3 regions of the Psychrobacter sp. NPDC077938 genome follow, and region 1 is predicted to be linked to each of the others. Evidence: predicted binding sites of a transcription regulator. Region 1 holds the regulator's gene; each other region holds the start of a gene.
The links. The regulator PhoB, encoded in region 1, activates phosphate uptake and scavenging genes when phosphate is short. The targets are predictions, from matches to a motif close to TGTCATNAANCTGTCATAA.
Positions count from the first base shown of each region.

Region 2: ACIGBM_RS09690 (porin) is a predicted target of PhoB. The motif match lies at 4,816-4,834, and genes of this name have one in related genera.
Region 3: pstS (phosphate ABC transporter substrate-binding protein PstS) is a predicted target of PhoB. The motif match lies at 7,838-7,856, and genes of this name have one in related genera.

Region 1 covers NZ_JBITUW010000006.1:194,837-206,035, forward strand. Annotated here, with positions in the region: gene phoR (phosphate regulon sensor histidine kinase PhoR) at 50-1,141, opposite strand; gene phoB (phosphate regulon transcriptional regulator PhoB) at 1,200-1,904, opposite strand; gene dtd (D-aminoacyl-tRNA deacylase) at 2,017-2,469, opposite strand; gene asd (archaetidylserine decarboxylase) at 2,744-3,577, shown strand; gene ACIGBM_RS11465 (HD family hydrolase) at 3,662-4,291, opposite strand; gene ACIGBM_RS11470 (isochorismatase family protein) at 4,525-5,100, opposite strand; gene fadA (acetyl-CoA C-acyltransferase FadA) at 5,386-6,558, opposite strand; gene fadB (fatty acid oxidation complex subunit alpha FadB) at 6,789-8,948, opposite strand; gene ACIGBM_RS11485 (polyprenyl synthetase family protein) at 9,748-10,815, shown strand; gene ACIGBM_RS11490 (DUF72 domain-containing protein) at 10,887-11,199, shown strand, end outside.
Region 2 covers NZ_JBITUW010000005.1:67,358-78,556, reverse strand. Annotated here, with positions in the region: gene ACIGBM_RS09705 (tRNA-(ms[2]io[6]A)-hydroxylase) at 1-316, opposite strand, end outside; gene ACIGBM_RS09700 (malate synthase G) at 868-3,066, shown strand; gene ACIGBM_RS09695 (porin) at 3,675-4,721, shown strand; gene ACIGBM_RS09690 (porin) at 4,969-6,090, shown strand; gene ACIGBM_RS09685 (CTP synthase) at 6,286-7,920, shown strand; gene kdsA (3-deoxy-8-phosphooctulonate synthase) at 8,136-9,011, shown strand; gene ACIGBM_RS09675 (hypothetical protein) at 9,039-9,296, shown strand; gene ACIGBM_RS09670 (heavy-metal-associated domain-containing protein) at 9,551-9,775, shown strand; gene ACIGBM_RS09665 (heavy metal translocating P-type ATPase) at 10,004-11,199, shown strand, end outside.
Region 3 covers NZ_JBITUW010000001.1:655,969-667,167, forward strand. Annotated here, with positions in the region: gene ACIGBM_RS02780 (histidine kinase) at 1-144, opposite strand, end outside; gene argH (argininosuccinate lyase) at 477-1,850, shown strand; gene ACIGBM_RS02790 (oxidative damage protection protein) at 2,168-2,458, shown strand; gene phoU (phosphate signaling complex protein PhoU) at 2,558-3,340, opposite strand; gene pstB (phosphate ABC transporter ATP-binding protein PstB) at 3,460-4,296, opposite strand; gene pstA (phosphate ABC transporter permease PstA) at 4,469-5,374, opposite strand; gene pstC (phosphate ABC transporter permease subunit PstC) at 5,436-6,389, opposite strand; gene pstS (phosphate ABC transporter substrate-binding protein PstS) at 6,599-7,765, opposite strand; TPP riboswitch at 8,058-8,202, shown strand; gene thiC (phosphomethylpyrimidine synthase ThiC) at 8,451-10,565, shown strand; gene ACIGBM_RS02825 (fructose bisphosphate aldolase) at 10,690-11,199, opposite strand, start outside.

The DNA of each region.
Region 1 (11,199 bases):
CACAAAACTGAAGCCGAAAAACGAACGCTAATACAGACTAGAAATCATATTAATTGGCTGTGACGGATCTGACATAGTTTGAGGGAAATACCACACTGAATGTCGACCCTTCCCCTTCTACTGAATCGATTTGCAATTGCGCTTCGTGCTGGTGCAACACGTGTTTTACAATCGCTAATCCCAACCCCGTACCACCTGTCGCACGGCTACGACCTTTGTCGATACGATAGAAACGCTCTGTCAAACGGGCGATATGCTCTGACGCAATACCGATCCCATCATCTTCGACCGCGAAACGGCAGCCATCAGACGTCCTTGTCCAGCTAATAGTAATATTGCCACCCTTTGGTGTATATTTGATTGCATTGATTACCAAATTGGATAGCGCACTATTCAAGTACATCTCTGATCCGTACAGCCCATCATACGTATCTATATGCAAATGAATAATATGTTTGTACGCTTGATTGTAGGCCTGTGCATCGTCGTAGATATTGGTCAGTAGCTTAGTCATATCTATATAATGCAGCTCGTGTGACTCTTCGATTTCGATCTTAGACAGTAGCAGCAAGTCGTTCACAATTCTGTTCATACGGGCAGTTTGCTGGGTCATCAGCTCAAAACCGCGACGCCATTGCGGCGGCATATCTGGCTGATCGGAGAAATTTTCCAGATAGCCCATCATCACAGTTAACGGTGTTCTAAGCTCATGCGAGACATTCGCCACAAAATCCTGACGCATTTGCTCTAAGTGCCGCAGGCGAGTCACGTCATATACAAACAGCAATTTTTCATCGCCAAAAGGGGTCAATTCGCACTTTAAGTAGCGACTAGGATCTCGCCATGATTCTATATGGACGCCATCGTTGGGTATCGTTGTACCTTCATAGTACTGGCGGAACTCAGGTACAGTAATAAAGTCAAAAATATTTTGACCTTTGTCCTCTGGCTGTAGCAGCAATAAGTCTTGTGCTGCCTGATTCCACCACTCTAAACCGTCAGTATTATTGAGCAAAATCACTGCATCACGCAGGGCTCGTAGTGCACTGCCGATTTTTTTGAGTTGCTCCGCTGTACTTTGAGTAGATATTTGCTCTAGTAGAGCTGATTGCTCACTTTGTGCTGGCGCTATCTTGTCCATTTTTTATCCTTACCACTATCCGCTGCCTCAATATTGCTGCGGCATTATTTGTACAAGATTAACTTGGCTCAATCAGGCTAGAAAATCGGTAGCCTGTTCCACGTACCGTCTGTATCAATGTATCACAGTCATAAGGTCGCAGTAATTTACGTAGACGTTTGATATGCACATCAATGGTTCGGTCTTCGATATATACATTGCCGCCCCATACCTGATCGAGCAGCTGCGTGCGTGTATAGGCGCGCTCAGGGTGACTCATAAAAAATGCCAATAGACGATACTCTGTGGGCCCAACATCAACGATTTTACCTGCAGCTGTCACGCGCTGACTCTTAGTATCTAGACTTAACTGTCCAATTTCGATAGGTTTGTCGCTGCTCATCGCGCTACTGCGGCGTAGTACGGCTTTGATTCTAGAAATCAGCTCACGAGTCGAAAAAGGCTTGGTCATATAATCATCTGCGCCTGCATCAAGACCATGCACCTTACTGTCTTCTTCACTTTTTGCTGTTAGCATAATGACTGGTATTTCAGAGAGTAGCTCATCGTTTTTGAGCATACGACAAAAATCCACACCGCTCTTGTCACCCGGCAACATCCAATCTAACAGTATCAGTGACGGTCTATGATCGACCACTTGCTGATGCGCCTCTGATACGTCAGCCGCTTGCAAGCTATCAAACCCAGCCATCTCTAGCGTCATGACAACCATTTCACGAATCGCAGGCTCATCTTCAACAATCAAAATTTGCTCATTATACATAGGACATTCTCGGTGTTAGCGGACAAAATCTAGCATGTAAAAAGGCGATATATACTCACCAGTCTCTACCTATTAAACGGATTAATTATGACAGCTTGATGACACTCTAAAATCAGATTTCTAGTAAAAAATTAAGCGGCCCATCATTGACGCTCGACACTTGCATATCAGCACCAAACTGACCAGTTGCCACGTTCGGGTGTTTCGTTTTGGCATAGTCGACCAGTTTTTCAAATAACGCTTGCGCCGCAGCAGGTGCCATCGCTCCACCAAAGTCTGGTCGGCGCCCTTTGTCTGTTTTTGCCATTAGGGTAAATTGTGAAACTAAAAGCAACCCACCAGCAACCTGCTGAACGTTTTTATCCAGTTTACCAAATTTGGCCGGATCATCGTCATTTTCAAAAATGCGATAAGTCAGTATTTTGTCAATCATACGCTGGGCAGTGGCAAAATCGTCTTCGTGCCCTAAGCCAATATATGCCAACACCCCATGTTCAATCTCGCCAATACACTGCTGATCGACGACCACACTAGCCTGCTTCACCCGTTGTATGAGTGCTTTCATTTACTAATTCCTTAACAGATTATGGCCATACAATAATATGCTGTCCATGATAAAATACCGTCATTAACTTAACTATTATTAGGGCGTGTTTGATATTCACAAATAGGTACTGCGGATCGCTAAAACTGTTCCAGACAAGGTGTAAAACGACGATAATGCTCATGCCTTATCTAGATTTACAACGTAGTATGGCGCAATTTTATCCACTGTCAGTGCCATGGTCGAATTTCCAACACGCCCCTATTACATTACACCTTATTTTGGTAGCCTTATTATGAATGTATTTACCACCTTACAACAGCTTGTGCCGCAGCAAAAGCTCAGTAAAGTCGCTGGACGTTTGGCCGCCAGTCGTCATCCTTATGTCAAACGCACCTTTATCCGTAGCTTCGCCAAAGCTTATAATATCAGCTTAGACGAGTACGAACGCCAAAGCCTCAACGCTTATGAAAGTTTTAATGACTTTTTTACCCGCGAGTTAAAAGAAGATGCTCGTACTATCGACGCCACTGCAAATGGTATCGTGAGCCCTGCAGACGGTATTATCTCTCAGCTAGGACAAATCGAAGACCACAAACTACTACAGGCAAAAGGTCGTCACTATGATGTCGGCCAATTACTTGCTGATAGTGAAGATGGCAGTTATTTCGCTGATGGTAGTTTTGCAACTATCTACTTAGCACCTAGCAATTATCACCGTGTGCATATGCCGTTTACTGGCACATTGACCAAGACTCGCTATGTGCCTGGCACCCTGTTTTCGGTCAACAATACTACGGCGGCTAACGTGCCAGACTTGTTTGCGCGTAATGAACGTCTGGTCTGTATGTTTGATACCAAGTATGGCAAAGCAGCTGTTGTGATGGTTGGTGCTATGATTGTCGCTGGTATCGAAACCGTCGCGACAGGCAAGATTGCTCGTACTGACGACATATTCGAGTCTGATCATGATATGCAGTTTGCAGCAGGCGAAGAGCTCGGACGCTTCTATCTAGGCTCAACGGCTATCGTAGTATTACCAAAAGCAGCAAAGGCTGACTGGCTAGATGGTATGCAAGCCAATAGCGTCGTGCAAATGGGTCAATTGCTAGGAATGGCAAACGCTTAATAACATGCTTGTATAAAAGCACTTAAAATATCAGCCCAGTTAAGCGTAAATTATCATGCTTAATTGGGCTTTTTTTATGCAGACTTACGCGTCAATTAACCAGCCTTTCTGAGTTGCGTATGCAATATTATGTGAGAGCCAATCATGAATAGGAGGAAAGCTGTCTTTGATAAATGCATGCGCATCCGCCACTTGCGAGCGCGTAACGCCAAGCTCAATCCACGTTTTACCGTTGGTATTTAGATTGAGTAAAAACGGCAATAAGCGATCGACCACTTTGAGTAACTGACTCTCTTTGCTACTTCCTGTTTCTTGCGCTTCCCAAACCTCACTCAAATCACTAATGCCATTGCCTCGCTCACGTTGCAATCTGGCAATGCCTGCACGCTCTTCGACGTGTGCATCAGTACGCGTATCAGCATACAAAAAAGTATCTCCAGCATCAATCTCACCCAAATCATGGACTAATGCCATCTTCAGCAACTTTTCATGATTGACGTCTAGCGCAAATAATTCAGCAATCGACCAACAGGCCATCGCTAAATGCCAAGAGTGTTCGGCAGAGTTTTCTTTGCGAGTGGTCTGTGTCACATAGCTGCGGCGATTCACGCGTTTGAGCGCATCTAACTCCAATAAGAAGTGAGTGACATCATCGATATCGATAGATGAAGTAGATTCGGAATGAGTGAGTGATATAGAGCTGGCTTGCGACATTGATTTTCTCTGGCTTTCTCTAGTTATTGGTTTTAATACTTATAATTTCTGGCGATTTTAAATTTCATTGCTCAAGGTATTATGGTTAGTTTGATATCTAGCAATGATTAAAAGACTATTACCGTTATCAAAAAAATAGCGCTTATTTTACCAAGCGCTATCTATTATAAATTAGAAGATAAATGGTTAAATTGACATTTATCCAAGTCTTTAAGCAACTAAAGCTTAACCACCTACTTAATCAAATTAATAATGGTTTTAAACGCAGGATCTTCGCTGCTACGGCACAGTTCAAATAAGATTGATTCGACAGTACTAATCACCCCACCTGCACGGCGAATACGGCGAATTGCTTGCTTTTTGTCATAAGGAAAACGAGAACCCACCGCATCCCCAATAATGACAGGCTGCATACCATTATCCAATAAATCCAGTGCCGTCTGCATAATACAGACATGAGCTTCAGCACCAAAAAGCAGAACAGTACTACGGTTCTGCTGCGCTAGATGGTGCCATGAATCATTATTATCGCAGGCACTAAAGGTAACCTTTTCAAAGCTCTTGGCATTATCTCCTTCAAGTACGTCGCGCAGCTCTGGTAAGGTATCGCCCAAGCCTTTTTTATATTGTTCATTGAGCATGATTGGAATATTGAGCGCTTGCAGCCCTTTAATCAAGGTAACGGTTTTTTTGACGATATTTTCGTGGTCATAGATATGCGGCGTTAAGCGCTCTTGCACATCAACAATCATCGCTTGGGTATTCTCACGAGCGATTCGATAGGTGCGATCATTAATCATAGTAGACATAGTACACTCCTTGTACGGCTGACAGTTGCAACTAAAAACTATTTTAGAATTATCATAAACAGTGCCATGGTTCATCTTTCTCTTATTTAGTCATAGTTTCATGAATGCGTCAATGGAGATAATTTTTAATCGCCGTAATACTGTGTTTTTCGACTCTGTGATTTACTAACTGGCTAACTATTAATTTAACCCATAAAAAAACCTCTAGCCGTTATGACTAGAGGTTTTCCGTTAGCGAGTAGCTGTTTATTGAGTGTTCAAATAAACTTGTTTGTATCAATAAGATTAAACACGCTCAATAATAGTAGCGATACCTTGGCCAAGACCAATACACATGGTCGCTAGACCGATTTCAGTATCTGACTGCTCCATCGCGTTTAGCAATGTCACTGTGATACGAGCACCTGAACATCCTAGTGGATGACCTAGAGCAATGGCACCACCGTTGATGTTAACAATGTCTTGCTTATCAGATAGGTTTAGACCTTTCAATACTGATAGACCTTGAGCAGCAAATGCTTCGTTTAGCTCGATGGTTTGCATGTCATCGATGCTCATGCCAGCACGCTTCAATGCTTTTTGGGTAGCAGGTACAGGACCATAACCCATGATAGCGGCATCACAACCAGCAACAGCCATACTACGAATACGGGCACGTGGCTTTAGACCTAGATCTTTGGCTTTTTGTGCACTCATTACTAGCATCGCTGAAGCACCGTCGGATAATGCAGATGAGGTTGCCGCTGTTACTGTACCGCCTTTTGGATCAAACGCTGGACGTAGCTTTTGCATTTGCTCCATCGTTGCGTCTGGACGAATCACTTCATCAACCGTACATAGTTGCAGACGACCAGCAGCATCATGACCTTCGATACCGATGATTTCATTGTCGAAACGACCTTCAGTGGTTGCTGCCCATGCACGGCGATGTGACTCAAGACCAAACGCGTCTTGCTCTTCACGCGTGATGTTGTTCATACGACCTAGCATTTCAGCAGTCAAGCCCATCATGTTTGACGCTTTTGCATAATGCTTAGAAGCAGCAGGGTTCAAATCAACACCGTGCATCATGCCTACGTGACCCATGTGCTCAACACCACCGATGATGAATACATCACCTTGGTTGGTCATGATTTGTGCAGCAGCAGTATGTAGCGCCTGCATAGAAGAACCACATAGACGGTTAACCGTTTGGCCACCAGCAGTCTTTGGGATACCAGCTAGCAAACCGATGTTACGACCGATGTTCAAACCTTGCTCTAGCGTCTGGTTGACGCAACCCCAGATAATGTCTTCGATATCATTGGTGTCAAAGTCATTACGTTCTACTAGCGCACGTACTAGTTCCGCTGACATGCTATCAGCACGTACATGACGGAACATACCGTTTTTGGTCTTGCCCATTGCCGAGCGTACGCCATCTACGATGACCACATCTTTTGGACTTAAAGTTGTCATACCATATTCCTTTTCAATTTTTATTGTCAGTGTAGTCAGCCCAATTTACGCCTATTACCTTGTCAATCCCGCTCAAAGTACAATAGGTACATTTGTGCTTGATTCCCTCGTACTAGCGTTAAACCGAACCAACTATAATCGTACGTTCGCTATTGGAGACGGTTCATGTCTCAATTGCTTTCATGCAAAATAGCAAACGTACTGCACTTCATCCTAGTAATGACTGACTATTACGCTGTTGCGTAAAAAGTCTCGCCTGCGGCTGCCATGTCGCGAATCTTTTGTGGCGCTTCATAAGCTTTGCCAAGATGTGCGTATTTTTCACATAGTGCCAAGTAGTTATCTAGACCCATTTGGTCGACATAACGGCATGGGCCACCACGGAATGGAGGGAAACCTACGCCCATAATCATCGCCATATCGGCCTCGCTTGGGGTGCTTACGATGTTGTCTTCTAGGCAGCGAACGGTTTCGTTGCAGAAGGCAATCATAGTGCGATCGATGATTGCTTGATCATCAAACGTTTGCTTTTCGCTATCGGTCGTGGCTTTTAGCAGCTCGTAAGTGGCTTCATCAGCAACTTTCTTCGGCTTACCGCGCTTGTCCATTTCGTACTTATAGAAACCGATACCGTTTTTCTGACCCAGACGCTCATTGTCATATAGATGCTGGATAGCACCTTTATAGTCCGGCTTCATGCGATCAGGGAAACCATCAGCCATCACTGCTGCGCCATGTACACCTGTATCTAGACCGACTACGTCGATTAGGTATGCAGGACCCATCGGCCAGCCGAATTTTTCCATAACTTTATCAACATGAGCAAAGTCAGCACCTTGCTTCAGTAGCAAGTCAAAAGCGCCAAAGTATGGGAACAATACACGGTTAACTAAGAAACCTGGGCAATCGTTAACCACTACTGGCACTTTACCCATTTTAGAAGCAAGTGCAACGGTAGTCGCGATGGCTTCTTCAGATGATTTCTCACCGCGGATAACTTCTACCAATGGCATACGGTGTACTGGGTTAAAGAAATGCATACCAACGAAGTTTTCTGGACGCTCAAGCGCTTCTGCTAGGAACGTAATAGAGATAGTCGAGGTGTTTGACGCTAGGATACAGTCGTCTTTTACTAGACCTTCTACTTCTTTAAGTACCGCACGCTTCACGTTTGGATTTTCTACGACCGCTTCGATAACGATATCAGTCTCAGCAAAATCACCATAGTTCAAAGTAGGACGGATACGGCTTAAGGTTTCACCCATTTTTGCTGGGGTCATCTTGCCGCGATCAACCATTTTGCCAAGTAGCTTGCTGGCTTCACCCATACCAAGGTCTAATTGCTCAGACTTGATGTCTTTCATGATGATTGGCAAGCCTTTGCTGGCTGCCTGATAAGCGATACCGCCACCCATGATGCCAGCACCTAGTACGGCGGCTTCATTGATTTCATGTGCTAATTTGCTATGCTGTTTCGCTAACTTTTTAACCAATTGATCGTTTAAGAACAAACCAACCAAGCTTTCTGCTTGTGGGGTTTTAGCCGCTTTTGCAAAACCAGCCGCTTCTACTTCGATCGCTTTGTCACGTGGTAGGTTAACGTGTTTTTCAATGGCTTCGATTGCTAGCGCTGGTGCTGGATACTGCTTAGGATTGGCTTTAGCGAAAATAGCACCTTTAGCACTGTTAAACGCCATTGCTTGCTCAAGTTGGTTTAGCTTAACTGGAGCCAGTTTTTCTTCACGTTTTGCTTTCCAATCAAGCTCACCTGAGATACATTTTTTGACTAGATCAATTGCTGCATCTTGTAAGTCGTCAGCAGGTACAGTCGCGTCAACCAAGCCTAGCTTCAATGCTGCCAATGCTTTCTTTGGGCTACCAGTCGCGATCAGCTCAAGTGCGTTATCGATACCGATAATACGCGTACTACGAACTGTACCGCCAAAACCTGGGAAGATACCTAGCTGAGTTTCTGGCAGACCGATGATGGCTTTGTCACTCATGACACGGTATTCACAAACCAAAGTCATTTCACAACCGCCGCCCATCGCCGCGCCATTGATAGCCGCAACTTTAGGGAATGGTAGGTCTTCAAAACGATTGAAAGCGTCATTAACATGAACGACCCAATCTTTGATCTCGCTTTCTGATTTTTTGAAAGAACCGACGAATTCTGTGATATCAGCACCAGCGATAAACACGCCTTTGGCTGAAGTAACGATAAGACCTTTTACGTTGTCGGCTTTTTCTAACGCACTAACTGCTTCACCGAACTGCTTGTTGGTTTCGGCATCAAATTTGTTCACGCTCTCATTTTCGGCGTTGTACTGCATGTTGGCGATGCCATCCTCTAGCATTGTCACCGTGATGCGATTTCCTTGGTATACCATTTGAAACTCCTTTCTATATAACGAAAGCTACGTTTTGAATTAAAATAAATAGCCAGTTACTGTTAGTAAAATGGGTAATAGCACTGTGCGCTTGTCATGTTATAAAGACAAACATATAACCAGCTCACAAGTGAAGATGTCTTTATTATCCAGCGTTCATCATGATGCACGTATTTTGCATCTCTTGCATGACATCATATGACGCTTCATTTATGTACTGCTGTTGCAGGTACTGATGTTCAAAATATTGACTGAGACTTGGTCTAACACTCGGTATCGACGATTGAACATCCTGAGAAAAAACCCAGTAGGGTCACCATCAGACCATTTTCACGTCAATTAGTGTAGGGGATTATGCCCCTAACTGTCACAAGCTAATACCATACTCGCAAGTCACTCTTAAATCACTTACAGGCATTTACCTTACGATAAAAGTGTTTTAGTGAATAAATGTATACTGAATTGTTATTTTAGATTTATTTCGTGTTGCTCATTTTCATGCCTACCGCCTCAAAGATGATAGGCCGTTGATGCGATACGATTAATGCACCCCGCTTAGCTTGCTCTTTTATCAGAACATATTCAACCAGAGAGTGACATCATCCATCGGTAACGAAATCTTGTCGTTATATTGCAGCTAAGATTGCTCTACTTTTAAATAAACTTCGGTAGAAAAATGCAAAAAACAATCAATTGATACGGTGTGTCACATAAGCGATATGACCTATCATGCTACACTAATAGCGTTTTTTCCTTATCCCTAATAAGTTTTACTGTATCCCTGATAAATGGTTGGATTATGACTGTTTCCCTTACTTCTAGCACTACCTCTACTGGCTTCATCCCTTCTAACTTTGTCTCTTTTCAAAGCACTGAGCAGTTTCATGGTGCTGTGCGCGAGCAATTGGCGCAAGATATTGAGGTGTTGTTTGATTATGCCAAGCTCCCTAGCCCGCTAGTAGATGCTTGCCGCTATGTCATGACTGGACAAGGTAAATTGGTACGCCCACTGATGGTTGCCAGCGCTTTTGCCAGTATTAATAGCAGTAATAATGCACGTACAGACGAGCCTAATGACGACATTGATGCTGATCTAGACGCACTACTAGAAAACGACTCAGACTACGATATGTCGCGCCGTGCTGCATTGGCGGTAGAGCTGCTACATACCTACTCATTGGTGCATGATGACCTGCCGTGTATGGATGATGATGAGCTGCGCCGTGGGCAGCCGACTGCGCATATCGCCTTTGATGAATCGACGGCACTACTGGCAGGAGATGTATTGCAGACGCTAGCCTTTGAAGTCCTAACCGCGGAGATGCCAACTTTTGCGCCATTTAATGCAAATATCGCAAGTCAGCTTATGGCAATATTTGCGCCGCGCGCCAGACGCATGGTGTCGGGTCAAATGCTAGACCTCAATGCCGAAGCCAGTACCAGTATTGCGCAGGATGATTTGGAAGCCATCCATCGTGATAAAACAGGAGCGTTGATTGAAGCGGCAATGCTCATGGGCGGTATCTGTGCTGGTGCAACGGCTCCACAACGCATGGCATTGCAAGAGTGCGCGCAGCATATTGGTCTGGCATTTCAAGTTCAAGACGATGTACTAGACGTCACGATGACGACTGATACACTTGGTAAGCCTGCAGGTAGCGATGAAAAACTAGACAAATCTACCTATGTAAAACTAATGGGTGTCGATGACGCGACCAGCTATGCGCAATCACTATTTAATGAGGGACGTGCAGCCATTTCTCATGAACTAAATAGTCGTGAGCTTAGCGACAATGAAGATAACATTGGCACAGCTAATGATGCGCTACTGGCACTGATTGAATGGCTCTGGTCGCGTAAAAAGTAGCTTGTCGAATAGCAGCCGATAACAGATATCGTAGTAAATTTTATTACCCAAAACGGCAGTGAGTGGTCAACATGGACAGTTCCCCTACCCCGCGCATTTATCTTGGCACTGGTGGCTATAGCGATACCGATTTGCTCGGTACGCTTTATCCCACCGGTACCAAAAAAACCGACTTCTTACGTGAATACGCCAAACAATACGGCGCAGTCGAAATCAACAGTACATTTTATGCGCCCATCGGACAAAAAGCCTTTGCTGGGATGGTTGATAAAGCTTATGTACAAGCAGACAGTCAGTTGAAGTTCGCCGTCAAACTGCACCAAGATTTCACTCATGCACGCAAAGGCACTGCCGAGCACGCACAGGCATTTCTAAACGCCTTAT
Region 2 (11,199 bases), on a different contig from region 1:
AGTTGGCATGGTCTTGAATGATCATAGGTAGGTTTTCAATCGCGGCATTTACCCAAGATTGCGTGGTTCGAGCCCCTAAGAAATTATAAACAGGAGATAAGTCTACCTTTATAGGAGTACGTAGATGCGTAATATCGACACTGTCTTCTTCAGGCAGCTCTTTTTCAGACAGCTCTTCTTCGATTAGATCTGTTTCGGCACTATTATTTACAGTTTGAGAAACATTTTCTTCGACAGATTTTTTCTCGATACTATCGTTATTTATAGTATTTGATGTTGATTGTAATGTTGCGAGGTCTTGTTGATTGATAGTCATAGTCTAAGAAAGCTTTATTTATGAATGGTAATACCAGTAATTATATCGTTAGTCTGACCTAGATACGATGCTAAATAACTGACAGTCATCAATAAGTGTTTATTAATAGATAACGGTTAAGCATAATTAAAGGTATTAATGATTACTTACTGTTTATATTGGTTTTGCTGCATCTATCTCCCAGATGATGATTATAGCTCCTAGAGTAAGCCACTCATACATTATCATTATCAAACAGCCTAAGTATTTACTTAGTGAATGGTGTTTCCTTGTTAATTTTATTATTTGATAGTAGGATGAGATTTTGCTCTTTAAGCATTTCGTTTTACTTTTATGATTCACTATTAGTAAAGAGTAAACCTGACATTAATAAGTTACCTTTTATTAGAACATTAAATTTGTAGATATATCTTCGTAGAAAAATTAGAGAATCAAAGATTCCATAACGAATGAGATATGAACGTTTAAAACCTCACAAGATTAAAAACTCTTAAACAGTTACTGTCACAACTCAGTATTAGTACCCCTCACGAACAGATAAGGATAACAATATGAGCCAGTCTTCTAACACCAATCGTATTCAAAAAGGCAGTCTTGCCATCGATCAGCAGTTATATGACTTTATTGAAAACGAAGTACTACCGAAAGTCGGTGTGGATTCAGACGATTATTGGTCAGGTTTCGAAAAAGTTATTAAAGAATTTACCCCGCGCAATAAAGCGTTGCTTGCAACTCGTGACAAGATTCAAGCGCAGATTGACCAGTGGCACCTAGATAATCCTGCAAAAGATGGCGAAATAGATTATCCAGCTTATAAGACATTTCTACAAGAGATTGGTTATTTGCTACCGGAAGGTGAAGCATTTACGGTTGATACCAAAAACGTCGATGACGAAATCGCACACATCGCAGGGCCGCAGCTAGTCGTACCAGTTCGTAATGCTCGTTATGCGCTCAACGCGACCAATGCACGTTGGGGTAGCTTATATGATGCCTTGTATGGCACCGATGTAATTAGTGATGAGAATGGTCAAAAGGCGACTGGTAGCTATAATCCTACTCGCGGCGCTGCTGTTGTCGCGTATGCCAAAGCGTTCTTAGATGAGCACTTTACACTAGCATCCGGCTCTTACAATGATGTGACTGGCTTTAAAGTAGTCGATGGCAAGCTTGAGGTCGTACAAGGTGATAGCAGTACCGAGCTAAAAGATACGGCTAAGTTTGTTGGCTTTGTTGGTGAAACTGAATCTCCTACAGGTGTACTATTAAAGAACAACGGCTTGCATGCTGAGATTCAAATCGATAGTAGTCATCCAGTGGGTAAAGACGATCCAGCAAACATCAAAGATGTACTGCTTGAGTCGGCTATGACAGCCATTCAGGATTGTGAAGATTCAGTCGCTGCGGTAGATGCAGAAGAAAAAGTCGAAGTCTATCGTAACTGGCTTGGCTTAATGAATAGCGACTTACAAGAAACCTTTGAAAAAGGTGGCAAAACGCGTACACGTAAGCAAAACCCAGATCGTGAATATAATACACCAGATGGAGGCAAGCTGATCTTGCCAGGTCGTTCGCTATTATTAATCCGTAACGTCGGTCACTTAATGCAGAATCCTGCTATTTTGGTTGATTTAGGCGAAGGACAAGAGCAAATATTTGAAGGTTTAATGGATGGCTTAATCACGCCACTATTATCACTTAATGATATCAAAGGTAAAAACAAGCTATCAAACTCACGTCAAGGCTCAATGTATATCGTGAAGCCAAAGATGCATGGCCCTGAAGAAGTTAAAATGGCCAATGACTTATTTAATGCATCAGAGGATCTATTAGGTCTAGAACGCAATACGCTCAAAATCGGCATCATGGATGAAGAACGCCGTATGACGGTCAACTTAAAAGAAGCAATCCGCCAAGCCAAAGAGCGCGTTATCTTCATTAACACAGGTTTCTTAGATCGTACTGGTGATGAGATGCATACCAGCATGAATGCAGGTCCATTTGTACCAAAAGGCGAGATGAAATCGCAAGCATGGCAGCCTGCTTACGAGCAGTGGAACGTCGATATCGGTCTAGAGACAGGCCTACAAGGTCGTGCGCAAATCGGTAAGGGTATGTGGGCTAAGCCTGATGAAATGAAAGAGATGATGGATACTAAAGCCGCTCATCCTAAGTCTGGTGCCAGCACTGCATGGGTACCATCACCAACGGGCGCTACCTTGCATAGCATACACTATCATCAAGTAAGCGTAGCTGATGTACAAGACACGCTAAAATCACGCGAGCGTGCTAGCTTGGATGATATCTTGACCATTCCATTAGCAAAAAATACCGACTGGACTGATGAAGAGAAGCAGCAAGAGCTTGAAAACAATGCTCAAGGCATCTTGGGTTATGTCGTACGCTGGGTAAATCAAGGCGTTGGTTGCTCCAAGGTGCCTGATATCAACGATGTCGGTCTCATGGAAGATCGTGCTACTTTGCGTATTTCAAGCCAACATATTGCTAACTGGTTGCATCATGGCGTGGTTAGCGAGCAGCAAGTGATGGATACGATGAAACGCATGGCCAAGGTCGTCGATGAGCAGAATGCAGGCGATGATGACTATCAATCAATGGCAGATAGCTTTGATAGCTCTTATGCATTCAAAGCCGCCTGTGATTTAGTCTTCAAAGGACGCGCACAGCCTAGTGGTTATACTGAGCCATTGTTGCATCAAGCACGTTTGGATCTTAAAGCAAACGCTTAGAACAATAGACTAAATATGACAGGTATTTGAGCATACTTGATAAGCAAGTATGCCAGTCAGTCTTGCTCGTTTGTAACTAATAAATGTGTCAAAAATAAGTCATGAACTGTTTTATAAGCGCTATTTTTGATCAATAAATAGCGCTCTTTTTTGGCATATTACTTAGTATCTATTACGTGTGTTTAAGACTATTAGTAACGGTATTAACCAATATTATTCGTATCTAATTGAGTAAATAGAAGTTTTTTCACAATCGTTCAAATATAAGAAACCATCTGTTATTCGATAACGCGTGTATCGAAAAAGCAAAAAAATATGTTGCAAATTATGTCAAAGTTGTTATGCTTGTATTCGAAGTATGAGTTTGGTAACGGATGTTACGCACGGAGCAATAAAGACCAAACGTTACATGGCAGTTGCGTTGTTTAATCCCAGTCATGTGTGTCATGGTTTTTTACCTTACTGTAATAGAAATTCGCCACACTTGTTTCTGACTAATCTCGGTAGCCAGTTACACATTATATCTTTGAGGATTTGTGACGATACCATTATGGGCGCCAGCTAATAATAGCTTGCTCATTACTACAATTGTAAAGTGGAGATACCCCATGAAAAAACTACTTTTAGCTACAGCAATCGCAGCCCTATCTGTATCTGCAGCCAATGCAGCACCTACCGTTTATGGTAAAGCTTTCGTTACTGCTGACTATGTAAATGCTGAGCGTGATGGCGACAATGATCTATATGACGTAGATAGCGATTCAGTACAAATCAACTCAAACATTTCACGCCTTGGTTTCAAAGGTTCTGAAGCGATGACTGCTAACACTGATGTTATTTATCAGTTAGAGTATGGCATTGCTATCGATGGTACTGATGACAACATCGGCTTCAAAAGCCGTGATACTTATCTTGGTCTAAACAACAAAGACTTTGGTCAGTTCCGTTTTGGTCGTAACTACTCAGTAACTGACTACATCAACAACGTGACTGTTACTGAAGGCTACTGGGACAACCTAGGTGTTAGTAACCTTGATATGGAAGGCGATGTACTTGATGCTGTAACTATGGCTGATGGCGGTCGTGTAAACAACTCTGTCGTATGGATTGCACCTAAATATAACGGTTTGCCTTTAGAGCTTGCTCTTCAATACGGTGCTGACGAATCATTTGTTTCTGACAGTGATGACCGTGACAGTGGCTATGGTGCTTCTTTAATGTTTGACCAAGGTACTGGCTTCACTGCTGGTGTTGCTTACGAAAAAGACATGAGCCAAACTGGTGACCTTTTACGTGGTAGTGCTACTGTTGATCTAGGTAAATACATGGCTGCACCAGTTATGCTAGGTGCTATGTATCAAGTAGCTGATTTCGATGACGGTGCTAAAGACGAAAAAGGTCTAATCGTAAGCGCTGAAATGGGTCTAAACAACTTTGCTCGTCCAGCCTCTGTATATGTACAGTATAACGGTACTGAAAACTTAGCTGGTGTTAACAACCGTGATTCAGATCAAGTGGTTGTAGGTGGCAAATATAACTTCAAAGACAACATGATTGCTCATGCTTATATTGGTAACAACTCTGCTGAAGATAAAGATACTAATACTGATCTTGATGTATTCGCATTGGGTGGCGGTCTAGAATACTTATTCTAATATCACACTTAAGTAGAATATATAAAAAACTCATCCTTCGGGGTGAGTTTTTTTATGCGATAAAGAATGATAACGGCTATGTAAACTTTGGTTTTTTCATCTTACTGTAATATTTGCTTGGTAAAGTTATGTCTAAGCAGTTCTTATGGCTCGCTATATATATGGTTCCGAAGGTGTAAGACCTTGCCATTATATATCTAACGATCTTAGATCATTTATCACTCAAATCGTAAAGTGGAGATATCCTTTGAAAAAATTACTTTTAGCTTCAGCAATTGCAATGCTATCAGTTTCTACTGTTCAAGCAGCCCCAACTGTCTATGGTAAGGCATTTGTGACTGCTAACTATGTAAATGCTGAGCTTGACCGCCAGTCGATGGATTTGCCAAACGATGCTATCAATGTCAACGAAGACAACAGCTCGGTACAAGTTAGCTCACACTCTTCACGTTTAGGATTCAAAGGATCTGAGGCAATAACTGCTAATACAGACGTCATCTACCAATTAGAGTACGGTATCAAAATCGATGACAGTGGCAGTGACAATATTGGTTTCAAAAGCCGAGATACTTATCTGGGTCTAAAGAATAAAAACTTTGGTCAATTCCGATTCGGTCGTAACTACTCAGTTTCTGATTATGTCAACAACGTGACTGTAAATGAAGGATACTGGGATAACATTGGTTCGAGCTCTTTAGGTAGTAGCAATACACTAACTGAAGCACTTACCTTGACTGATGGTGAGCGTATCAATAACTCAATCGTGTGGATTGCACCTAAATATAACGATTTACCAGTAGAGCTTGCACTACAATACGGCGCTGATGAGTCTTTTGTTTCTGATAGTAGTGATCGCGATAGTGGCTTCGGTGCTTCGTTGATGTTCGATCCGGGCACTGGTTTTACCGCAGGTGTTGGATATGACAAAGATATGAGTGTCACAGGTGAGATTCTACGCGGTAGTGCTAGTGTCGACCTAGGTAAATACATGGCTTATCCAGTGAAGCTAGGCGCGCTATACCAACAAGTAGATTTTGATGACTCAAACGATGAAGAGAAAGGTTTGGTCGTCAGTGCTGAAATGGGTCTAACCAACTTCTCACGTCCAGCTTCTGTTTATCTACAGTATGATAAGACTGAGAACTTAGCAGGTCTAGGCGGCAATGATTCAGACCAAATCGTATTGGGCGGTAAGTATAAATTCAAAGACAATATGATTGCACATGCTTATATCGGTAAAAACTCTGCAGATTTAGAAAATGGTCTCCTAGTAGTCAGAGACTACGATGACAATACTTCTGAAGAAGTCGTTGCACGCGGGGATGCGGATGTATTCGCTATCGGCGGCGGTTTAGAATACAAATTCTAAATTAGATTGTCTTATAAGTTATTTAAAAAAACTCATCCTTCGGGGTGAGTTTTTTGTTGTGTAGCGTTTTAATAATAGAAAAATGTTTGCTACCAGCACGAAAATATAAGAGTTTCAGACAGTTTGCATTTTTGCCCTATATTTTATGGCGTATTTTTAGTAAAATCCTTCTTTACCAATTACCGACAGAGTACTATGACCAAGTTTATATTCGTGACCGGTGGGGTAGTGTCCTCACTAGGAAAAGGTATCACCGCAGCTTCTCTTGCAGCGGTCTTAGAAGCACGTGGCGTGACTGTCACGATGACCAAAATGGATCCGTATATTAACGTCGATCCAGGTACAATGAGCCCGTTTCAGCATGGTGAAGTATTCGTCACTGAAGATGGCGCAGAGACCGATTTAGATTTGGGTTATTACGAGCGCTTCTTGCGTCACTCAAAAATGAGTAAGAGTAATAACTTTACCAGTGGCCGTATTTATCAGAACGTGTTGAATAAAGAACGCCGTGGTGAATATCTAGGCGGTACTGTACAGGTTATTCCACATATTACTGATGAAATCAAAAACAAAATCCTTGCCAGTGGCGAAGGGTATGATATCGCTATTATCGAAATTGGCGGTACGGTTGGTGATATCGAATCACTTCCGTTTATGGAAGCCGTACGTCAGATGCAAGTAGAGCTTGGCCGTAATAGAGCCATGCTAATGCATCTTACTTTAGTACCGTATATTGCTAGTGCGGGTGAGACCAAAACTAAGCCAACACAGCATTCAGTAAAAGAGCTGCGCTCTATTGGCCTACAGCCTGATATCCTAATTTGCCGCTCTGACCATCATATCTCACAAGACAACCGTCGTAAGATTGCGCTATTTACCAACGTTGAAGAGCGTGCGGTAATCATGTGTGAAGATGCACAAAGTATCTATCAAATCCCGCGCACATTACACGAGCAGGATCTTGATGATCTAATCTGTGAGCGTTTCGGTCTTGACGTACCTGAAGCTGATTTGAGCGATTGGGACAAAGTGGTTGAAGCTCAGTTGAATCCAGAAGGAACAGTGACTGTTGCGATGGTTGGCAAATATGTTGAGCTTCCAGATGCTTATAAGTCTATTAACGAAGCATTGCTACATGCTGGTATCACTCATAAAGTAGACGTGAAGATTGACTATATCGATGCTGAACGTCTAGAAGATGACGATACTTTACTTGCGCAGCTAAACGATGCTGATGCTGTCTTAGTACCAGGTGGTTTCGGTGAGCGCGGTACGATGGGTAAAATAAAAGCCATCACTTATGCTCGTGAAAACAACGTCCCATATTTAGGCATTTGTCTTGGTATGCAGTTGGCTGTGATTGAGTATGCACGTAACGTACTTAACATTAACGCCAACTCTTCTGAGTTTGATCGTAAAACAGCTGAGCCTATCATTGGTCTGATCACTGAGTGGTTAGATGAGCGCGGCGAGCTACAGATTCGTAGTGATGATTCAGACCTTGGTGGCACGATGCGTCTGGGCGCACAGCAAGCAGAGCTAGTTTCTGGCAGTAAGCTAAGCCAAATTTATGGTGCAAGCAATATCACTGAGCGTCATCGCCATCGCTATGAGATGAATAACCGTTATATCGAGCCGCTAGAGCAAGCAGGTATGACCATCTCTGGTTATTCTGCCAAGCAGCACTTGGTAGAGTCGGTTGAGATTTCTGAGCATCCATGGTTTGTTGCTGTACAGTTCCATCCAGAGTTCACTAGCTCACCACGTGGTGGTCACCCATTGTTTAATAGTTTTGTAAAAGCGGCTAAGAACCACAACGAAGCAAAATAGTTCTCAAAATGTAATGTAAAGTGAAAGCGTTTATTATAAAAAAGACTGATCTTCGGATTGGTCTTTTTTTTGCTTAGTTCAACTTGCTAGTAGTTATTAACGAGTCAACATCCTCATTAATGATGTCTAATTACGCTTGCATACTTTTTTTAATCAGCCTATCGGTTACAATATGCGATAGAGATATTAATAACAAAATAAGAGGTAATGGCTTCATGGACAACTTATTGACCGCACAATCACATATCACGCTCAACACTCCTAACAACGATACGATTAACATTGGTAACGACCAGCCTTTTGTATTATTCGGTGGTATGAATGTTTTAGAGTCTAAAGAATTGGCATTTGAGATTGCTGAGCAGTATGTTGATATCTGCCAGCGCTTGGGTATCGGCTATGTTTTTAAAGCGAGCTTTGATAAAGCCAACCGCTCAAGTTTGCATTCGTATCGTGGGCCTGGTTTAGAGCAAGGTATCGATTGGTTAGGTCAGATCAAAGAAAAGTTCCAAGTACCGATTATCACTGATGTGCATGAACCACATCAAGCAGCACCAGTCGCTGAAGTGGCTGATATTATTCAGCTACCTGCATTTTTGTCACGTCAGACGGATCTAGTGCATGCGATGGCAAAAACAGATGCCATTATTAATATCAAAAAGGCGCAGTTTTTGGCCCCTCATGAGATGCGTCATATCGTCAATAAGTGCCTAGAAGGTGGTAATGATAAATTGATACTTTGTGAGCGTGGTAGTGCTTTTGGCTATAATAATCTGGTCGTGGATATGCTTGGTTTTGATACCATGAAGCAGATGGATATACCGGTATTCTTTGACGTGACGCATAGCTTACAACAGCCAGGTGCACGTAGTGATAGTGCTGGTGGACGCCGTGAGCAGATTACAACGCTTGCCCGTGCAGGTATGGCTACAGGGTTGGCAGGGTTGTTTTTAGAAGCGCATCCAAACCCAGAAACTGCAAAATGTGATGGTCCATGTGCGCTGCGTATGAGCCAACTAGAGCCGTTCTTACGTCAGCTTAAGCAAATTGATGATTTGGTCAAAGGTTTTGAAGTATTGGATACTCATTGATACGGTACGTAATAAGAGGGCTATACAATGGCAATTCAGATGGCGCAAGTAAGCATCGAAAATATCGATGATGCAGAGGGCTTAGATAGCGTAGTGACTGTGCTTAAGAATATCTCAGGCGTGACGGCTATTAATTTGGATCCTAAGCATAATGTCGCAACGGTAAGCTATGATGATACAGATACTAGTATCCATGCCTTAACAGCAGCGATTAGTATGGTGGACTATGTGACTCAGCCATTTCCGATTGATTCACCGCAGAACCCGCACCATAACAATTTATAATTACAAATAGCGATTGCTATAAATTTGTCGATGCGCTCTTTTGCATTTTTATTGATAATTTCCTGTCTTGTTAATAGCATCTCGTTAATAAAGCAACAACCAAACGGTCTTGTTGTCGAGGATAATAGGGCTTATGCTTATTTAATGTAGCTTTGATAGTTGCTCTTACTTTGATAACTTAAAAAACATCAAAGTAAGCATTAACAGAATCACTATTAGAGTTGCTCATTACTAATAAAAATAAGGAGCCTAATATGGCAGATCAAACACGTATTATTAAAATTGACGGTATGACTTGTGGCGGATGCGTAGCAAGCGTACATACGGCAACAGCCGATATTGATGGATTAGAGACTATTACTGTTGACCTCGCTGATAACCTAGCGACGATAACCTTTGACGATAGCAAAACCAGTGCAGAGGCTATTGCTTCAGTTATTGACGATGCGGGATTTGAGGCGACAGTTGCTAACTCATAAATCTCATCTTCTATGTAAAGAACCAGCTAACATGTTATTACAAGCATGATAGCTGGTTTTTTAATGATTAACGATTATGAGTATTTAGCATTGATACATTGCTACTTTGTCTAAAATACTCATACTGAATACGATATAACCTAATTGCTTTATTTGAATTTTTTGCCCACCCACTGATATTTTATCGTGGTTCCTACAAATTTATAGGCACCATGACGAGTTTTATTTATGAACGATACCACCCGTACTACCAAAGATGAGTCTTATGATGTCGAAACTGATGTTGAGTCCAACACGCCACTGGCACCGCAACGCGCGCATTTGCAATTGGCGATTGACGGTATGACTTGTCAGGCCTGCGCTTCAAGAATTGAGAAGGTGCTTAACAAGAAGCCTTCGGTGTACGAGGTAAGTGTGAGTTTTGCTGGCGAGACTGCCAATGTTGATTATGATCCGACCCAAACGACGCCCGAACAGGTGACGGAGTGGGTGAATAAAACAGGCTTTGTGGCTAATGTGCAGGCAGCCGATAGCCTATTTGCTCAGACTGACGAAGATACCGCCACTCAATACCCATGGCGTTTGATCGGATTATGGGTTTGTTTGGTGCCATTTTTGGTGGGTATGGTAGGTATGTTGGCGGGTTTTGGTATGGCGTGGATGCCGCCAGTCTGGGTGCAATTTATTTTAGCGACCATAGTACAGTTTGGTTTGGCGTTGCCGTTTTATAAGAGCGCATGGGCATCTATTAAAGGCGGCCTGGCCAATATGGACGTGCTGGTGGTCATTGGTACAGTGACGATATGGGCATATTCAACTTATCTGTGGCTCACGCATGGCGATGGGACTTTAAACAGCCTCTTGCAAAGTGGACACACAGGCGGACACGGTGCGAGTAATAGCCCAGCCGTATATTTTGAAGCAGGGGTGATGGTCATTGCCTTTGTGCGTACAGGTAAGTATCTTGAGGAACGTACCAAGAAGCACAGCCTAAACAGTATTGATTTATTATTGTCATTGACACCTGATGAAGTAGAGCAGCAGCAGCCAAATGGTGAATTTCATAATATTGCATTATCTGATGTGCAAGTAGATGACGTCCTACGTGCAAAGCAAGGCAGCCGCGTCGCTACAGATGGTACCGTCATAGAAGGCAGCGGTTGGTGCGTGGAGAGTCATTTAACTGGCGAATCAGTCGCCCTCAAAAAAGAGCAAGGCGATGGATTGCTAGCAGGTGCCTTGGTAGAGAATGGCAGTCTGCTGTATCGTGTCAGTGCGAAGGGCAGCGACACGAAACTCGGCGATATGGTACAAGCGTTGAGTGATGCACAAGGCTCAAAAGCCAATCTAGCGCGTCTCGCGGATCGAGTAACGGCTATCTTTGTCCCCGTAGTAGTAACGATTGCGTTGGTTACTTTTGGGGT
Region 3 (11,199 bases), on a different contig from region 1:
AGCAAACATCAGTAACAGCACTATTCGCATACTTACGCTAAGAATACTGGCATTTTTAAATGCAGGGCGTAGGTAGTCAACTAAATACAGTGAGGGAATAACTGTTAGAGCGTTTTGAATGAAACTACGTAGAAACTGAATCATGAAATCTGACCAAGTGGCTAAGCTATGGCGCTCCATTACCGTTAGGAACAAGGACCAAAAAAAGATATATGTCAGCCACTGCCAAGGCCTCATGATTTCCATGAGTTTAGGAATAAAAAACTCTAAGCGTGTAGCTAGTAAGGCAACCTCATCATTTGCTATACTCGAGTTCTTATTCTTTTGACTTGTCTTGTAACGATATGAACGCCAATTCTTCAAAACCTAGTAATCCTGAATCAAGTAAAAGTTCATCTGACTCTGATTTTAGCACAGATGCTCCTATAACAAGTACCACAACGCAGACTACGCCTGCTAGTAGCCAAGGCCAACAAATGTGGGGCGGGCGCTTCAGTGAAGCGACAGATAGCTTCGTTGCCGCCTTTACTGCCTCTGTAGGCTTTGACCAACGCTTTGCTCGTCACGATATTCAAGGCTCGATTGCTCATGCAACGATGCTAAAAGAATGTGATATTTTAACTGCTGATGAAGTTGCCACCATTATCGATGGCCTGCAGCAAGTATTGCGTGAGATTGAGGCGGGTGAGTTTAACTGGTCGATCGCCCTTGAAGACGTGCATATGAACGTCGAGTCACGTTTGACTGACATTATAGGCGCCGTTGGTAAAAAGCTACACACTGGTCGTAGCCGTAACGATCAGGTAGCCACAGACATTCGCCTATGGTTGCGCGAAGAGACTGATAATATTATTGAGTTATTAGTACGTTTGCAAAGTGGTCTACTTGATTTGGCTGAGCAACATACTGATACTATCATGCCAGGCTTTACTCATTTGCAAACAGCACAGCCTGTTAGCTTTGGGCATCACGTGATGGCTTGGTTTGAGATGTTGTATCGCGATACTGAGCGTCTTGTCGATGCACGTCGCCGTATCAATCAGATGCCACTTGGTAGCGCAGCGCTTGCTGGTACGACTTTCCCAATCGATCGTACCATCACTGCCGAACTACTAGGTTTTGAAGGTATCTGTCAAAACTCACTCGATGCTGTTTCAGACCGTGATTTTGCGATTGAGTTTACTTCAGCGGCTTCTATCTTGATGATGCATATGTCGCGTATGAGCGAAGAGATTATTCTTTGGATGTCAGCGCAATTTAATTTCGTGCAGATACCAGATCGCTTCTGTACGGGCTCATCGATCATGCCGCAAAAGAAAAATCCTGACGTACCTGAGTTGGTACGCGGTAAAGCGGCACGTGTCTTTGGTCAGTTGATGACTTTGCTTAGCCTAATGAAGAGCCAGCCGCTCGCCTACAACAAAGACAACCAAGAAGACAAAGAGCCTTTATTTGATTGCGTTGATACTTTGACAGGTTCGCTGCTTGCCTTTGCTGATATGCTACCGAATATCACACCAAACAAAGAAAGCATGCGTGCTGCTACGATGAAAGGCTATGCAACTGCAACTGACTTGGCAGATTACTTAGTACGTCAAGGCGTGGCATTCCGTGATGCCCATGAAGTGGTTGGTAATGCTGTTGCTTTAGGCATCAAAGAAGGTGTTGATCTAAGTGATTTATCATTGGCACAGCTACAGCAATTTAGCGATGCTATCGGTGAGGATGTCTTTGATTATCTAACGCTAGAAGGCTCATTAGCAGCTCGTGACCATTTGGGTGGCACTGCGCCAAACCAAGTCAAGCAAGCGGTGGTTAATGGCCGTGCCCGCTTAAAAGCCTTTGCTTAATCATTAATTTGCAAATAACAGCCAACTTGCTAATTTAAACTTAACACCCGCTACTTATGCGGGTGTTTTTATTTGTCTTATGACCTCTACTGGTTTGGCCAATGTCATTTTCAAAATATCACTAGCTTTGAAAATCTTAATAAAAAGGTCAAACATAGTTAGTACTTGTCATACAACAACTACTAAAGGCTTTATAACAAATAGATAGAGGTCTAACGATATACATTAGTACCCTTTGCTAAATCTACCAAGACCGTTATCATAGACTCATATGATATTTGACTTAATCACTTAATATAATGAATAAGGAATGCCTTATGACTGAGACTTTTAACCCTCAAGCAAATACTGTGTTTTGCCGTAAATATAAGCAAGATTTGCCAAAGATGCCGCATCCACCCTTCCCTAATAAAAAAGGTCAAGAGCTGCAAGAGACCGTATCGGAAAAGGCGTGGAAAGAATGGCTTGAGCATCAAACGATGCTTATTAATGAGAATCATCTAAGCATGATGGATCCTGCTGCTAAAAAGTTTTTAACAGAGCAGCGTGATAAGTTCTTAGACAACGAAGACTATGAGCGCGCACAAGGTTGGACACCAGAAAGTTAGAATTTACTTACCTTCTACTAGGTACATTTAGTAGTTATAAAAAAACGCGCTTACTATAGCGCGTTTTTTATTATAAGATGAAAATCAATGTCTTTCTTATCAGCCTTCATCACTATCTGACGTTTCAAGCTCATTGGCTGGCAATGTACTAACTTGACGAGCAGCCAATCGGTCATTGGCTTCTTGCACCGCTTTTTCGACCATCGCATAGTCTGAATGTCGCACGTCCTGCCCACTGATATAGTTAATGACTAGCTCTGCGACATTTTGTGCATGGTCACCGATACGCTCAAGCGATCGTAATATCCACATGATATTGATGACTTTTGATACGTGGCGCGAGTCTTCCATAATATAGGTCATCAAGGCACGAATGGCTGACTGATATTCGGTATTGACCGCGCTATCATTACGCATCACTTCAAACGCTTGCTCCGCATTCGATTGACTAAAAGCTTCTAGCGAGTTGTTTAGCATCAGACGAACTTGATTGCTCAGATGCTGAACTTCAGCGTAACCGTATGCTGATTTACCTTCTGCCGCAATTTTACTGGCCATTCGCGCAATTTTTACCGCTTCATCGCCGATACGTTCCAAATCAACCACACCTTTACTGATCGACATGACTAAGCGCAAATCACTGGCAGCTGGCTGGCGCTTGGCGACCAATAATAAAATGTGCTCGTCGAGCTCGACTTCCATTCGATTGATATCGAAGTCCATATCGATGACTTCTTGTGCCAGTGTTTCATCTTTATCGATCAGAGCATGAATAGCTTTGGCCACTTGGTTAGCCGCGCTATCACCCATGAATAAAAATAAACGGATGGCTTCATCAAGATCTTGGTCGAAACTTTTGGAGATATGCTTATCACTTTGCATGAGAGGTATTCCCTAGAATCTATATTTTAATAGCGCAGTGTGCTTGTAAAGTTAGAAAGTCGGCTTATGACATGCTAATCAGCTTTGTCTGTTTGTACCGATTTCAATCTCAATCAACGTTAGCCATAACGACCTGTAATATAGTCTTCTGTCGCGGTTTGGGTAGGTTTGGTGAATATCTGATCGGTCTCACCCATCTCAATCATATCGCCTAGATACATATAGACCGTATAGTCAGATACGCGTGCCGCTTGCTGCATATTGTGAGTGACGATAGCGATGGTATAGTCGTTTTTCAGATCTTCGATCAAATCTTCGATAGCACCCGTCGAGATAGGATCCAGTGCTGATGTCGGCTCATCAAGCAACAGTACTTCAGGCTTGGTCGCTACACTACGGGCGATACACAGACGCTGCTGCTGACCACCTGATAACGACAGTCCTGATGCTTTTAGCTTGTCTTTCACTTCTGGCCATAGCGCTGATTTTTTCAAAGCCCACTCTACACGATGATCCAGCTCGTCTTTGCTTAATTTTTCATACAGTCGTACGCCAAAGGCGACATTGTCATAGATTGACATCGGAAATGGCGTTGGCTTCTGAAAAACCATACCAACTTGTGCACGCAGTAAGTTCACATCGATGTCTTTACCCAAGATGTTTTTGCCGTCTAAATTGATGTTGCCCTCTGCACGCATACCTGGATATAGATCGTACATACGATTAAAGGTACGTAGTAGCGTAGACTTACCACAACCTGAAGGACCAATAAAAGCGGTCACTTTTTTATCGGCGATATCGATATTGATGTTTTTTAATGCCTGAAAATCATCGTAATAGAAGTTTAGATCTCGAACTTCCATTTTGGCAGCAGGCATATTCTTAGGAATATCTTGAATCGTTTGCTTATTAAAATCAGCAGTGTTTGGTTGCTGAGCTTGGGCGCTAGTAGACATGGGTCTATTTAATAGGCTGCCTGTTGCCGTATTAAAGTTGTCAGCAGTCGTGTTCGTACGGACGTTGCTTAGGACATCATTCATAATATTTCAACCTAGCTCAATTAATTTCATATAAGTTTAAGTAAATGCTTAGCGTGTAGCGTGCTACGGTCTGGTCTGCTCTCAGCCCTTATTTGGGCTGACCTCTACCACCGATAAATCTTGCCAAAATATTCAACACTAGGACAGACGCGGTGATAAGTAGTGCTGCAGCCCAAGCCAATGTATGCCAGTTATCATAAGGACTCATCGCAAACTGGTAAATGGTATTGGGTAAGTTAGCAATAGGCTGACCCATATCTGTACTGAAGTATTGATTGTTAAGTGCGGTAAATAGTAACGGTGCTGTCTCACCAGTGATTCGAGCAAAAGCCAATAGCACACCTGTGGTCAGTCCCGCTCGTGCAGCTTTTACCGTAACCTGAGTGACCAGTTTCCATTTAGGAGTACCGAGTGCATAGGCCGCTTCACGTAGACTATTAGGTACCAGATTCAGCATGTTTTCTGTCGTACGCACGACCACTGGAATAACAATCAATGCCAATGCCAACGCGCCTGCCCAACCAGAGAAACTTTGACCTTTTACCATCAGTGCGTAGATAAATAGACCGATGACAATCGATGGCGCTGACAATAGAATATCATTTAAGAAGCGTGTGACCTTGCCAAGCATACTGCCTTTAGAAAACTCAGATAAATAAATACCGGTCATAAGACCAATAGGTGCACCGATAAACAAGCCTGAAAACGCTAGCATGACCGAACCAACAATAGCATTACGTAAGCCGCCCGCACTCATCGGTGGCGGCGTATCAGCGGTAAAGATTGGCAACTGCACCATGCCTTGGAAGCCTTCAACAAACAAAGTCACCAAAATCCATGACAACCAAAATAAGCCAAAAACCATCGCTGACATCGCAAAGCCTAAACCTAGTTTATTGGTCAAACGACGCTTGTTATACAGGCTTTGATTGTAGCGGGTAGCGCCGTTTGGCTTAGTAGGTAGTGGTGCATTGATCGCATTGTTAGCAGGCATAATATTTATTTCCCATATCTTTTATCAATATCTATCAAGGTTCAATAAATCGGTAACAGACTTATCGATTACCTGCTTTGTGATCCATGCGCATGAGCATCAGTTTTGCTAAAGACAGCACAATGAAGGTGATGACAAATAAGATTAAGCCTAGATGTAGTAAAGACGCAAGATGTAGTTCACTTGACGCTTCAGCAAACTCATTGGCCAAGGCCGAGGTAATCGTCACGCCAGAAGTGAATAGGCTTGGACTGATATTAAACGCATTACCAATCAAGAAAGTAACTGCCATGGTCTCACCCAATGCACGACCAAGACCCAAAATTACGCCACCAACGACACCAGCTTTGGTATAAGGTAGGATAATCTTGAACATGACTTCCCAAGTCGTCGCGCCCATGCCATATGCTGACTCTTTCAGTAAGTCTGGTACGACAGAGAAAACATCGCGCATGGTGGCAGCGATGAACGGTATGATCATAATGGCAAGCACTAGGGAGGCGGTAAACATACCCAGTCCCATAGGCGCACCTGCAAACAGTTTACCGATAATGGGCAAAGGGCCGACGTGCTCAATAAACCATGGCTGAATGTGATCACCAAAGAACGGCGCAAATACGAACAATCCCCACATACCATAAATGATAGATGGGATACCAGCCAACAACTCAATGGCGATACCAAGTGGCTTTTTGAGGAACTTAGGGCACATCTCGGTTAAAAATATCGCGATACCGAAACTGACTGGAACCGCGATAATAATAGCGATAAATGAGGTGACTAAGGTACCGTAAATAGGCGCTAATGCCCCGTATTCATTGGCGACTGTATCCCAGTTATTGCTGGTATAAAATCCCAAACCAAACTCTTGAATACTCGGCCATGCTCCAACAATTAGAGACACCAAAATGCCCCCTAAAGATAGGAGGACGAGTATGGCAAACGCTTTGGTAGAGTTAACAAATAAAGCGTCGTAACGTTTTTGTTTAGCCAGTTGGGACCTTAAGTCTGTCATAAGTGTCTCAGCATTGAATGGGATGAATCGAAATATTAAAAAGAGGTATATCAGGTTTTAACACAACAAACTTAAACGGTATGAGTAAGCATATTTCTCGAGATATATTCATCAAATTTGCTGTGTTAAAACCTCTCAAACAACTACCGGAGAATAATTATTCGAGAGGATAACTTGTCAGTTGCTAAATCGTATTTAGCAGAAACAAATTACTGAGCTGGCTTGTAGACAGGCTGTCCATCGCTACCTTTCACCTCGTTCCACTTCTCTTTGAACAAGGCCACTGCCGTGTCAGAGAATGGTACGTAGTCTAGTTCCATGGCGCTGTCATCACCTTGGGTATAAGCCCAGTCAAAGAAGTTCAACACGCCAGCGACTTGCTGAGGATTTTCTGGTTGCTTATGTACCAAGATAAAGGTCGCAGCAGCGATAGGCCATGCTTGGTCAGTTTCAGAGTTAGTGATGACTTTATAAAAGCCTTCTTGTTGTGACCAATCGATATCACCTGCCGCAGCAAACGTCTCAGCAGATGGCTGTACGATGTTACCAGCTGCGTTTTTCAGCGCAGTATGTGACATCTTATTTTGCTTAGCGTAAGCATACTCAACATAACCGATAGAGTTTTTCATGCGGTTTACGTAGCTTGAGACGCCTTCGTTACCTTTACCGCCTGCACCAGTCGCAGAGGTCGGCCACTTGACAGTTTTATCAACGCCAACAGTGTCTTTCCAGTCTGGTGAAACCTTGGCAAGATAATCAGTGAAGTTGAAAGTCGTACCTGAACCATCTGAGCGGAATACTGTTGTGATTGCGGCATCTGGCAAGGTCAAATCTGGGTTCATCGCCTTAATCGCAGGGTCATTCCAGTTGCTAATCTTACCCAAATAGATATCAGCCAACGTTGTGCCGTCTAGCTTTAGTGCACCAGGCTCAACACCGTCGATGTTGACAATTGGTACAACACCACCGATGACTGTTGGGAACTGAATCAAACCTGCTTCGTCTAACTCTTCAGGCGTCATTGGGGCATCAGAAGCACCAAAATCTACTGTTTTTGACTGGATTTGTTTGATACCACCAGATGAGCCAATCGACTGATAGTTGACTTGGCCGCCGGTAGCAGCATTGTAGTCATATGACCATTTCGCATAGATAGGCTGCGGGAACGACGCTCCTGCACCTGTAATATTCATAGCGATATTTTCAGCAGATTTAAAATCTGACGTAGCAGAAGATGCTGTCTGAGAGGTTGTTTCAGCTGTTGTCACAGCGCTACTGCTAGTATCAGCAGTTGGCTCCGCCGTCTCTGTTGACTTATTACACGCCGTAAGCATTAATGTACAACTGACGGCCACTGCTAATAACGAATAACGCATGTAGGACTCCTGAAGTTTAACAACGGTATAAAAAAGCATTGCTTGTGATATGCGTGTTATCTTGCCAAATCTTTATGACAGTTTAATGACAACTTCTAGAATCCTTCATTCGCTTTACATAATATTTGAATAATTTGTCTACAACCTAGCAATACTAAGCATCTTCATTTATTAACACTCAAAAAATTATTCACGAAAATATTGAACCGTGTGTTTGACACAGAATATTTGTATCCAAATACCATTAGCCGTTGGTACAGAATTTTGTTAGTATGAAGGCTGATTTACAACACTGACAGACTCGGGGTGCGGTGTATTTTTGGCTCACTTTATTAAACTTGTTTTATTAAAGTAGTCGCCTTGATACATTCGCTGAGAGATCACCCGCCGAACCTGATGCGGTTAGTACCGACGCAGGGAAGTCTTAAGCACTTTGTTATTTATGACAAAGGGCGCGTAGAAATACATTTTTATCGTCACTACTGTCTTAATATGCGTGATGCATAGCCAGATAAGAAGAGAGGATATAAAGCTGCGCCCAATATTTGATGACCACCATGCGCGACGATATTTTTTGGTCGAAGTTGTGGGTTCATAATATAAATTTGTCTAAATGATGGATGCCTACCCCCGCAGATACTGGCGGTGTTGATTTTATTCAAAAACCAACACGCTAGGACAGCATATGACTACTGCAGACACCACCTCAATTGCACCGAAAGCCCAAACGCATAACCCAGCCGACAACTCAACGCTTGCTTCAAATGCTGCTGACACGACTAACGTCAAAGCAGATAAAAAAGCAGATGCGCTAAAAACCCCTGCTCACCGTGCCGCAAGTGATGCCCGTTTCGAAGAAGATGCGCGCGACTTGCACCGTATTTTACCTGCCTCAAGAAAAGTCTATATCGAAGGCTCAAGACCTGACATCCAAGTACCGATGCGTGAAATCAGCTTGGCTGATACGCCTGTTGGCGGTACTGGAGATAAAGACGGTGAGCATAATCCACCGTTTTATGTGTATGACACCTCAGGTGTATATACCGACCCTAATATCGATATCGACCTCACACGTGGATTGCCAAAGTTGCGTGAGAACTGGATCGCAGAACGCAATGATACCGAGCAATTAAGCGGCTTATCTAGCTCATACGGACAAGCACGTGCTCGCGATATCAGCACTGCCAACCTTAGATTTGCTCATATTGATAAACCACGTCGCGCCAAAGCAGGACAGAACGTCACGCAAATGTACTATGCACGCCGTGGCATCATCACTCCTGAGATGGAATATATCGCCATACGCGAAACGCAAAAGCAGCATGAACTGACCGATATGCGTCAACATGATGGCGAGAGCTTCGGTGCCAATACGCCTCAAATCATCACCCCTGAATTTGTTCGTGATGAAGTGGCGGCTGGACGCGCTATTATCCCAAACAACATTAACCACCCTGAGTCTGAGCCGATGATCATCGGGCGCAATTTCTTGGTGAAAATTAATGCCAATATCGGTAACTCAGCGTTAGGTTCATCTATCGATGAAGAAGTGTCCAAAATGACGTGGGCCACGCGTTGGGGTGCGGATACCATTATGGACTTGTCAACAGGCAATCACATTCATGAAACCCGTGAATGGCTAATCCGTAACTCTCCTGTGCCGATTGGTACCGTACCGATTTATCAAGCACTAGAAAAAGTCGATGGCGTCGCTGAAGACCTTACATGGGAGATATTCCGTGATACGTTGATTGAACAAGCAGAGCAAGGCGTAGATTACTTTACTATTCATGCTGGCGTACTATTACGCTATGTGCCGCTCACCGCAAAGCGTCTGACAGGTATCGTCTCACGCGGCGGCTCTATCATGGCTCAGTGGTGTCTGGCACATCACAAAGAAAGCTTTTTATACACTCATTTCGAAGATATCTGCGAGATTATGAAACAGTACGATGTCGCATTTAGTCTAGGTGATGGCCTACGCCCTGGTTGCTTGCAAGATGCCAATGATGAAGCGCAGTTCGGTGAGCTACGTACGCTTGGTGAATTGACTAAAGTCGCATGGGAGCACGATGTACAGGTGATGATCGAAGGCCCTGGACACGTCGCGATGAACCGCATCAAAGAAAACATGGACTTGCAGCTTGAGCTATGTGCTGACGCGCCTTTCTATACTTTAGGGCCATTAACGACAGACATCGCCCCAGGCTATGACCATATTACTAGCGCCATCGGAGCTGCGATGATTGGTTGGTTTGGTACAGCGATGCTATGCTATGTCACGCCAAAAGAACACTTAGGTCTACCAAACAAAAAAGACGTCAAAGACGGCATTATCACTTATAAAATCGCTGCACACGCTGCTGACCTTGCTAAAGGTCATCCGGGAGCGCAGGCACGTGACAATGCGCTATCTAAAGCACGTTTCGAATTCCGCTGGGATGATCAGTTCAATCTGGCGCTCGATCCTGATACTGCACGTGAATATCATGACGAGACGTTGCCAAAAGACGCACACAAATCAGCACACTTCTGCTCTATGTGTGGCCCTAAGTTTTGTTCAATGAAAATCACTCAAAACGTGCGTGAATATGCAGCAGGGCTGGATAAAGATGCTGCTAACCAAAAAGTAACGCCGCAAACGGGCGACTTAACCGATGCTGGTCACTTAATCAAAGAGGTAGATACAGAGCTTGTCGGACAAGTTGGTGAAGCCACTGCTGAGGAAATTCGCCAAGGCATGGCCGAGATGACTAAAAAATATAACAACGAAGGACGTCAGTTATATAAAGAGGTGTAGGGTTAATAACCTATATTTTTGAAATAAGAAAAGCCCTACTATTTAAGTATTTGCGTACTTATCTAGTAGGGCTTTTTTTGGCTTATTTACTCATGATTTATGTACGAATGTTTATTTACTACGTTTACACTTTCGACGCTTCATAAATCTCCTCAATTGACGTATTAATGGTATCAGCAAACTCGCTATCGCTTTGTTGCTTACTCAAGCCTTCAGTAAAGGCACGCGAAAAGCTCGCAATCATACCTGGGTTTTGTTTGAGCTTGGCACAAGCATCGCTACGACTATAACCACCAGACAGCGCCACTACTTTGAGTACTTTAGGATGATCAATTAGCTCCCGATAAAACCCTGCCTCTTCTGGCAGGGTCAGCTTAAGCATCACTTGCTGGTCGTCACTTAAGCGTTCCAGATTGCGCAAGATATCTGCCTTTAGCAGTAGCTCGCACTCATGCTTTTGAGTGCTATCAATATTGACCTCTGGCTCGACGATAGGCATCAAACCTTTTGAAATAATTTGCTTAGCCACATCAAACTGCTGCTGTACCACAAGCTCGATACCATCGACATTTGGCTCATAGATGACTGAGCGCATTTTAGTACCGAATACGGGATAATTTTTTGCTTTATCTAA